Regions from separate parts of the Brevibacillus sp. MS2.2 genome, predicted to be linked through region 1. Evidence: predicted binding sites of a transcription regulator. Region 1 holds the regulator's gene; the other holds the start of a gene.
The links. The regulator LexA, encoded in region 1, represses DNA repair genes until DNA is damaged. The targets are predictions, from matches to a motif close to CGAACATATGTTCG.

Region 1 (4,400 bases):
TATGATCGGTTGCAGCTCCAGTCGCTGTTTACCCCCTATGATTCCAGCGAGATGATGGTGTATCCGGTATCCACCAAAGTGGGCAGCCCGAAAAATGATGATCCTTCCTGCATTCAAGAAGTAGAGATCGACTCATTGTTTGAAGATGAATCCTTTCGTAGGACCTGAACTCTTTGTCGTAATTCCTGTTCGGTTAACGACTCTAATTGCAACAAAGCCTCGTATGGATCATCACCCGGAATATGAAAGTATCGAGCAAATGCAGGCTCTGTTTTGATGCCGTTTTGCTTCAGAGCTCTGATATGTTGGTACGCATGCACGCCTCCTATGTCTAGCAATCGTGCTTCGATGTCCATATGACGATAGGCATTTTGCTTTTCGACAGCTACCGGTTGAGCAAACAATTCAAACCAAAAGTCAGCTGTGAAAAACGAGATTACGCACGTAGGAGTAGTTTTTACATCTAGGTGTGTCACTTCAAATCCGGGAAAGCATCCAAACGCTGTACGAACAGCTTGCTCAAACTGTTCCAGATCGTGACTCTCGCAAATAATATCCAAATCGCTTTGCACAACGTCAATATCTAATGGGATGGTTCCGGCAAGCACAGGACGGAATTCGGATAGTACCTCCATGATGTGGGTCTGTTGTATCGCGTCCCACGCCGCTTTTTGGCGCATCGTCCCTCTACCCAAGTAAGAAAGATCATGCCAATTTCTCATGAGACTACCTCCAGTCTACTTTCTTTTAAAATAGTTTAGACAAAAGTGAATAAGTACGCAACGAAATTGGTCATCACTCGTATACCTAGATGAAGGGAGTGTAGTAGATGGAAATATTTTTGTGGGTAGTGGTTGTGTTATTGTTCTTGCTAAGCATCGCAGGAATTTTTTTACCCGTTTTACCTGATACGATATTACTGTGGGCGGGCTTCTTGCTCTATCACTTTTTCATTGCAGATCCGGGAGCGGGATTGCCGGCCTCCTTTTGGTGGGGAATGGTCGTTCTAAGTATTCTGCTTTACGGTGCTGACTTACTGACGAACATGTACTTCGTGAAAAGGTACGGAGGGTCCAAATGGTCGTCCATTGCTGCGGCGGTCGGAATTATTCTTGGGATTTTCGTTTTCCCACCGTTTGGTATGCTGATTTTGCCGTTCGTATTCGTCGTTCTTGTAGAGTTAATGGTGCAGAAGCAATCGATGGAGCGAGCAGTGAAAGCGGGCGTAGGTTCATTGATCGGATTTTTGGGCAGTGCAGTCGTAAAAGTCATCTTGCAAGTTTCGATGATCATCTGGTTTTTTGTCGCCAGATAACATATAGAAAACGAAAAGGACAGCCGAGGCTGTCCTTTTTTTACGTGGAAACTAGTGAATGAGTCGATAAACACCGATGACTTTACCGAGAATGGTGACATGCTCCAGAATGATCGGTTCCATCGTGGCATTTTCCGGTTGGAGACGGAAGTGGTTCTTCTCTTTGAAAAATCTTTTGACGGTCGCTTCGTCTTCTTCTGTCATCGCTACGACAATGTCACCATTGTTTGCTACGTGCTGTTGGCGAACGATTACGTAATCTCCGTCGAGAATTCCGGCATCAATCATACTGTTCCCGGAGACGCGCAGCATATAAACCTTGTCAGAAGTCACGATATTGTCTGGAAGAGGGAAGTATTCTTCCACATCCTCAATGGCAGTAATCGGTTGTCCAGCGGTTACTTTTCCGATTACTGGCACACGGACGACAGAGTCTTCGAAATTGTCTTGAAAACGATCTTCATCGGATAGCAATTCGATGGCGCGAGGTTTGGTAGGATCTCGACGAATGAGGCCTTTTTTCTCTAAGCGTGCCAAATGCCCATGTACCGTTGAGCTGGAAGCTAGTCCAACAGCCTCTCCGATTTCACGTACAGATGGCGGATATCCTTTATCACGAACTTCCTTTCGTATGAACTCGATGATGGCTTGTTGTCTACTCGATAATTTTGACATAGAAAGACACCCCTGATTTCTCGAACATATTTTCCTATATTATACCATGGGAGCTTGCGTTCGACAAACATAAGTTCGATTCTTTGTTGACATGAACATATGTTCTCATTTATCATGAGGTTATAAGTGATCAGAACGTATGTTTGTGAGGAGGCTATTATTATGAATTCATCGACTGTTCGTAATCGTTTCGAGAAAAAAGAAGAACGCCGTGTTCGTTTTGGTATCACGAGAGGACAAGCTCTCTTGTTTCTTATTACATTTACTCTCTTTTTTTATTTGTTGACCGAACTAGTGTTTGCTTCTTCGCCAATAGAGGAGCCACAAGGTATAGAAGTAACCGTACAATCTGGAGATAGCCTATGGTCATTAGCTGTTCAATACAATCCAGATCCGCATATGGATGTTCGAGACTATATAATAGAGATTAAAGATGCGAACGGTTTAGAGAGCAACAGGATTTATCCAGGTCAGACTCTCATCCTTCCTGATACTCCGTAAGTGTTCGGCTGTCTTGCGGGATCATTCGAATGTGGTATAATGAAGCGGCACTACTACAGAGTGGGAGGAACCAGCAGTGGTATCTGACGCAGAAATTAAACGCATTAACGAATTGGTCAAAAAATCTCGCGAAGAAGGTTTGACCGAAGAGGAAAAGCTTGAACAAAAAGCATTGCGCCAAAAGTACATTGACGCCGTTAAGCTTTCATTGAGAGCAAATTTGGATTCCATCCGTTATGTGGAAGACCTTGAAGAAAATAAGCCAAAACAGTAAGATAACAATTACTGATACGACAGACATCCTCGCTTGACGCTAGGGTGTCTTTTTCTGTGACATACATAACAGCTTTGATAGCCAAGGAGGGAAAGCGATGGCCTGGATAGCTGTGGCGGTTGGAGGAGCAGTTGGCTCTCTTTTGCGCTACCTATTGTCTTTACTCGCAAACCAACCGGGATGGCCGTGGGGAACCTGGATCGCCAATGTTTGTGGATCTTTGATCATCGGCATCTTGTTCGTGCTAGGGAAAGAACGTGGCATTTTATCTCCGACACTCTATCTTTTATTTGCAACGGGGGTCATGGGAGGATTTACGACGTTCTCTAGCTTCTCCTTGGAAGTGGTCTCTTTTTGGGGAGAAGGCCACTTGTTGCGTGGCACTTTGTACGCTCTTCTCAGTTTGGGAGTCGGACTACTTTCTTGTGCGGTTGGAATATGGTTGGCTAGGCAATGGTCCTAATACGTTCAATGACACGATACATGTGAGGGGGAATGATTGTGAGTACACAGCATCGTGATTATGAATTGGAACAAAAAAAGCTGGATGATACCATTTCAGCGATCGACGAAGAAATGGAGCAGCTTCGTAATGATATTCGCGAGGCAACAGATGACTATGTGAAACAGGTCGTTAACTATAATAAGGCAAAGGATTTGCGTTACCTAGAAGATCAGGGGCGAGAGAAGCCTTATTTCGGCAGAGTGGATTTCTTGAAGGATGAAATCTACGAGCTGGACCAGGTCTACATAGGAAAACGGGGAATTGTACGCAGTGATACGTTTGATTCTGTCGTCGTGGATTGGCGTGCGCCTATCGCCAGTCTTTATTATTCCGGTGAGAGCAAAGACGCGTTTTACCGGATGGGACGCGAGATCGTACGTGGTGAAGTTCGATTAAAGCGTAATTTTGCGATCGAAGACGGAAAGATCGTCGGCATCTATGATGGAGCAGTAAAAGAAACGATTAACCGTGAGATGGGGCATCCCGACGAGTTTTTGCAAGAGGGCTTCATCGATGAATTTTTGGCAGCCAATCTGAATCAGGCGAACGATAGCAGACTAAAAGACATCGTCGCAACGATTCAATCTGAGCAAAATGATATTATCAGGGCGGAAAAAGAACGGCCCATTGTTGTGCAAGGAGTAGCAGGGAGCGGAAAAACGACCATCGCGCTGCACCGACTCTCCTATTTGATTTATAACTACCAGGATTCCATGATGTCCAAAAAGTTCATGGTGTTTGCACCTAACCGGATGTTTCTTACCTATATATCCGAGGTTTTGCCTGAGTTGGGGGTCGATGACGTTCAACAGTCTACCTTTGTAGATTGGGCAGCACGTCTTGTGAAGCCTCTGCTGCCAAAAGGATGGAAAATCGTGAGTCCTGATAAGCCCCTTCAATTGTTCTTCGAAGAGGGGCAGGATGAGCGCCAGCAAGAAATGACGCGAAACAGACTTCGCTTCAAAGGATCACTCGCTTGTCGGGAGGCGCTTGAGCAATACATTCGTCATATCGTCGACACAAGAATTCCTTTTAAGAAGCTCAGCTTTTTATACAACAAGACGAAGCAAGTCTTTTCCATTCCGGGTGATTTTATTCGTCAATGCTTCCTGGAGTTATTCGCGAATATG
Region 2 (4,400 bases), on a different contig from region 1:
CATTTGGCAGCGTAACCACAGAAACGGTTGTTTCTGCTACGTGGTCTGCTGCACAACGTTGAATGGAGGTCGTAATGATCTCACGAGCACGCTTGTCCGCTTCTTCCTTGGCCTGAGTCTCAATCTCCTTGATCATCACAGCCATTTCGTGACGGACGGTATTCTCCACATCAGTGAGAATGATCGTCTTCGCCTCATCCTGCGTCAAGCCGGAGATTCGTTCTAGCTCTGATACTTGCTCTTTATATAAGTGCTCTACCTTGCTTTGCAGTTCTGCGATGGCACGGTCACGCTCAGACAACTCTTCTTCTTTGCGCTCCAACTGTTCCATCTTGCGGTCCAACGATTCTTCTTTTTGTAGAATTCGTCGTTCCTGACGCTGGATCTCATTGCGTCGCTCACGCAATTCGGTTTCCGCTTCAGATCGAAGTTTGAACACTTCATCCTTTGCCTCCAGCACCTTCTCCTTCTTAACGGCCTCGGCGTCCCGTTTGGCTTCCTCCACGATCTGTCGTGCAGCTTCTTCTGCACTGGAGATCTTCGCTTCCGCAATCGATTTACGAGTGAAGTAGCCAGCACCCAAGCCGATCAGCAGGGCAACGAGCACAATGACAACAGTAATTATAGGATCCATAGGCTTTTTCGTTTCACCTCCTTATTGTAAGACATCTCCCCGCTTTCCAAGCATTTGTTTTTCATGGAGTGCTCTCACATTTGAACATTCGGCTAAAAAACAAGACCGATTTTACTCGGTCCGCTGAATCCGTACTGCTTTCGCACGGTTTTTCAGTTGTTTCATAGGCAACGAGTGAGCAAATCACAAAAAGTTATGATACACCAAGTAAATACAAACCTATTTTATTATTTGTGAACAAGAATTGTCAAGATCATGCAAATAGAGTTGGCGCTAACTATCGCTTCTATGACGCAATTCTTCACGCATTTGTTGAATGATCGCATGGGAGAATCCCTTGCGCATCAGCATGGACAGCAGCTTGCGTTCTTCATCGGGGTTCGGTACACCCTCTATGCGTCGCACCTTCTTCTCTATCAATGCGCGAGCAGCATCTAGTTCAGCCTGCCTAGACACGCCACGTACTGCGTCCTCTACAATCGCTCTGTCCACTCCACGCTGGGTAAGCTCCATACGCAGCATATACGGGCTCCTCGGCTTCAAACGCAATCGCTCGTCTACCCATTGCTTCGCAAATGCTTCATCATCGATGTAACCGTGATCCTTGCAGCGCTGGCATATCTCTTCGGCAATCTGCGTAGAAAACCCCTTCTCTACCAAATAAGAATGTAGCTGACTGCTTGTCCGTGGACGTATGCCGAGGTATCGCAAAGCACCTAAATACGCTTTATGCTTTTCTTCTGCTATCAAGACTTCTCGGCAAAAAGCTTCATCTAATTCTGTTCCCTTAAATAGGTTGTACTTTACCAGTATGTCTTCGTGTACGGTAATGGCATACTCGCCTTCTACATCGATATGGTAGCGTTGCTTTTGTTTGATATCTCGATGAACGGCAGTGATCAGGCCGCTCTTCATGATGATTCACTCCTTCGCAAAGCTAAAATAACAGCCTGTCTCATCGACAGGCTGCTGTTTTACTTTCTTACTCCAGATCAAATGTAGGCTCTTCATCTTGCTCTGGGTCATGCTCTGCCTCTACTTCTGGAACAGAGCCAGGGTTCAGGCTGAAGTATTCACGCACTTTCGTTTCAATCTGTGATGCAATGTGCGGATTTTCCTTCAGGAAGACCTTCGAATTTTCTCTACCTTGGCCGAGACGCTCTTCGTTGAAGGAATACCAAGCACCACTCTTTTGCACGACGTCAATCTCAGAACCGATGTCGAGAATGCTACCTTCTCTGGAAATACCTTCACCGTACATGATGTCCACTTCTGCAACCTTAAATGGTGGAGCCACTTTATTTTTGACAACTTTGATCTTCGTTTTGCTACCCAAAATGTCGTTACCGACTTTGATAGATTCCGCTTTACGAACATCCAAACGAACACTCGCGTAGAACTTCAAAGCGCGTCCACCTGGAGTTGTTTCCGGGTTACCGAACATAACTCCCACTTTTTCACGAAGCTGGTTGATGAAGATTGCAATCGTTTTGGACTTGTTGATGGCACCAGACAGCTTGCGGAGTGCTTGGGACATCAATCGTGCTTGCAAACCTACGTGGGAATCTCCCATCTCACCCTCGATCTCTGCTTTTGGCACGAGTGCCGCAACGGAGTCGACTACAATAATGTCTACCGCACCAGAGCGCACCAGCGCTTCCGCGATCTCCAAAGCTTGCTCACCAGTATCTGGTTGGGACAACAGCAATTCGTCGATGTTCACACCCAGCTTCGCAGCGTAAACCGGATCCAAGGCATGCTCAGCATCGATAAACGCAGCCTGTCCACCTTGTCTTTGCACTTCTGCAATCGCATGAAGTGCTACTGTTGTTTTACCAGAAGACTCAGGTCCGTAAATCTCAATAATCCGTCCACGTGGGAATCCGCCCACACCCAGTGCGATATCAAGAGCAAGCGCTCCGCTCGATACAGTAGAAATCTGAACGTTGGAAACTTCCCCCAACTTCATAATGGAACCTTTTCCGAATTGCTTTTCTATTTGACGCAATGCACTCTCCAAAGCTGCGCGACGATCTGACAAATGGTACACACCCTTTCAATTTTTCGCTTCTGTTTTGCTTGTCTTCATCATACCTCGAGACAGAAGTGTTTGCCAAGTATTTTTTACGAACAAATATTCGCATCATAAAAAAGCAGCCATTTCCTGGTTGATCCCAGTGAAATGACTGCTTTGTGTAATGCTTTCTAATTAGGAACGCTTCGCTCCGCGAGGCTTTGCAGGCTCCAGATTGATTCGTTTTCCGTTGATACGTGTTTGACGCAGTGACTCATATACGAATGCCGCTACCTCTTCTGGAACCTCAACAAATGTGAAGTTCTCGAAAATGTCGATGCGACCTACTGATTTTCCTGGGATACCCACAGATTCAGAGATCTCTCTTACCAGATCCTGTGGCTTCATGTTCGCATTTCGACCTACGTTCAGGAAGAAGCGAACCATGCCTTTTGCTGCACCCGTCTCACCAAAGTTGTATGCTTCTACTTCCTGCCCTTGTCCCGCTTCGGTATGGAATGCCAGGTGCAATGCAGCAGCAGCTACTTTTTCAGCCGGGTATTGACCTACGAGAGCATCCGCTACTTTTTGATACATATCCGCGATTGCATCGCTTTCCAAAAGGCTAGTCAACTGTTCACGCAATTGTTCTTGTTTACGCTCAGCCACTTCCTCCAGGGAAGGAACATTGCGAGAGAGAACTTGTGCTTTTGTCTGCTTTTGGATAAACATCATTTGTCTTACTTCACGAGGCGTAACCAGCGTCATCGCAATTCCTTTGCGACCTGCGCGACCAGTACGGCCGATACGGTGTACGTAGCTCTCAGAGTCTTGTGGAATATCGTAATTGATTACGTGCGAAACGTTTCCTACGTCGATACCGCGTGCTGCTACATCTGTCGCGATCAGGAATTCAATCGAGCCCTCACGGAACGCATTCATGACCTTGTCACGTTGTGCCTGTGACAAGTCGCCATGCAAGCCGTCAGCAAGGTATCCACGGGATTGCAGCACTTCGGACAACTCATCTACTCCGCGCTTAGTACGGCAGAAAATGATACCCAGCTCAACATCCTCACTGTCCAAGATACGGCAGAGGCTCTCTACTTTGTTACGGTCAAACACTTTGTAGTATACCTGTTCGATCAATGGTGCCGTTACTTCTTCACGGCTCACCGCGATCGTTTGCGGCTGTTTCATGTAACGGGTAGCCAAACGCTTGATTTCTGGCGGCATCGTCGCAGAGAACAGCAAGGTTTGACGCTCTTCTGGCATATGATTGATGATCGTCTCGATATCTTCGATGAAGCCCATGTCCAGCATTTCATCCGCTTCATCCAAAACGAGGGTATGTACGTGATCCAGCTTCAATGTTTTGCGACGCAAGTGGTCCATGACACGGCCAGGAGTACCTACAACGATTTGTACACCTTGACGCAGTGCACGAATTTGATGTCCGATCGATTGTCCGCCATAGATTGGCAGCGTACGAACTTTGTTGTATTTCGAGATACGCAAGAGCTCTCCCGCAACCTGGATAGCCAGCTCACGAGTCGGGGTCAGCACGATCGCTTGTACACGATTGGCAGGCGTAATCTTTTCTACAAGTGGAATCCCGAATGCAGCAGTCTTACCAGTACCTGTCTGTGCTTGACCAATCAGGTCACCGCCATCCAGAACTTTTGGAATGCAAGCTGCCTGAATCGGTGATGGCTCCTCGAAGCCCATATCGTGAATTGCTTGCAGAATAGA

Region 2: a site for LexA is predicted at 2,762-2,775, ahead of recA (recombinase RecA). Genes of this name have one in related genera too.

Annotation. Positions count from the first base shown of each region.
Region 1 covers NZ_JABSUZ010000020.1:52,880-57,279, reverse strand. The annotation lists gene HP568_RS18260 (SOS response-associated peptidase family protein) at 1-168, shown strand, start outside; gene HP568_RS18255 (DUF4269 domain-containing protein) at 114-722, opposite strand; gene HP568_RS18250 (DUF456 domain-containing protein) at 830-1,315, shown strand; gene lexA (transcriptional repressor LexA) at 1,367-1,990, opposite strand; gene yneA (cell division suppressor protein YneA) at 2,153-2,491, shown strand; gene HP568_RS18235 (DUF896 domain-containing protein) at 2,568-2,765, shown strand; gene crcB (fluoride efflux transporter CrcB) at 2,863-3,228, shown strand; gene HP568_RS18225 (HelD family protein) at 3,267-4,400, shown strand, end outside.
Region 2 covers NZ_JABSUZ010000039.1:12,967-17,366, reverse strand. The annotation lists gene rny (ribonuclease Y) at 1-634, opposite strand, end outside; gene HP568_RS25140 (RecX family transcriptional regulator) at 908-1,549, opposite strand; gene recA (recombinase RecA) at 1,617-2,675, opposite strand; gene HP568_RS25130 (DEAD/DEAH box helicase) at 2,844-4,400, opposite strand, start outside.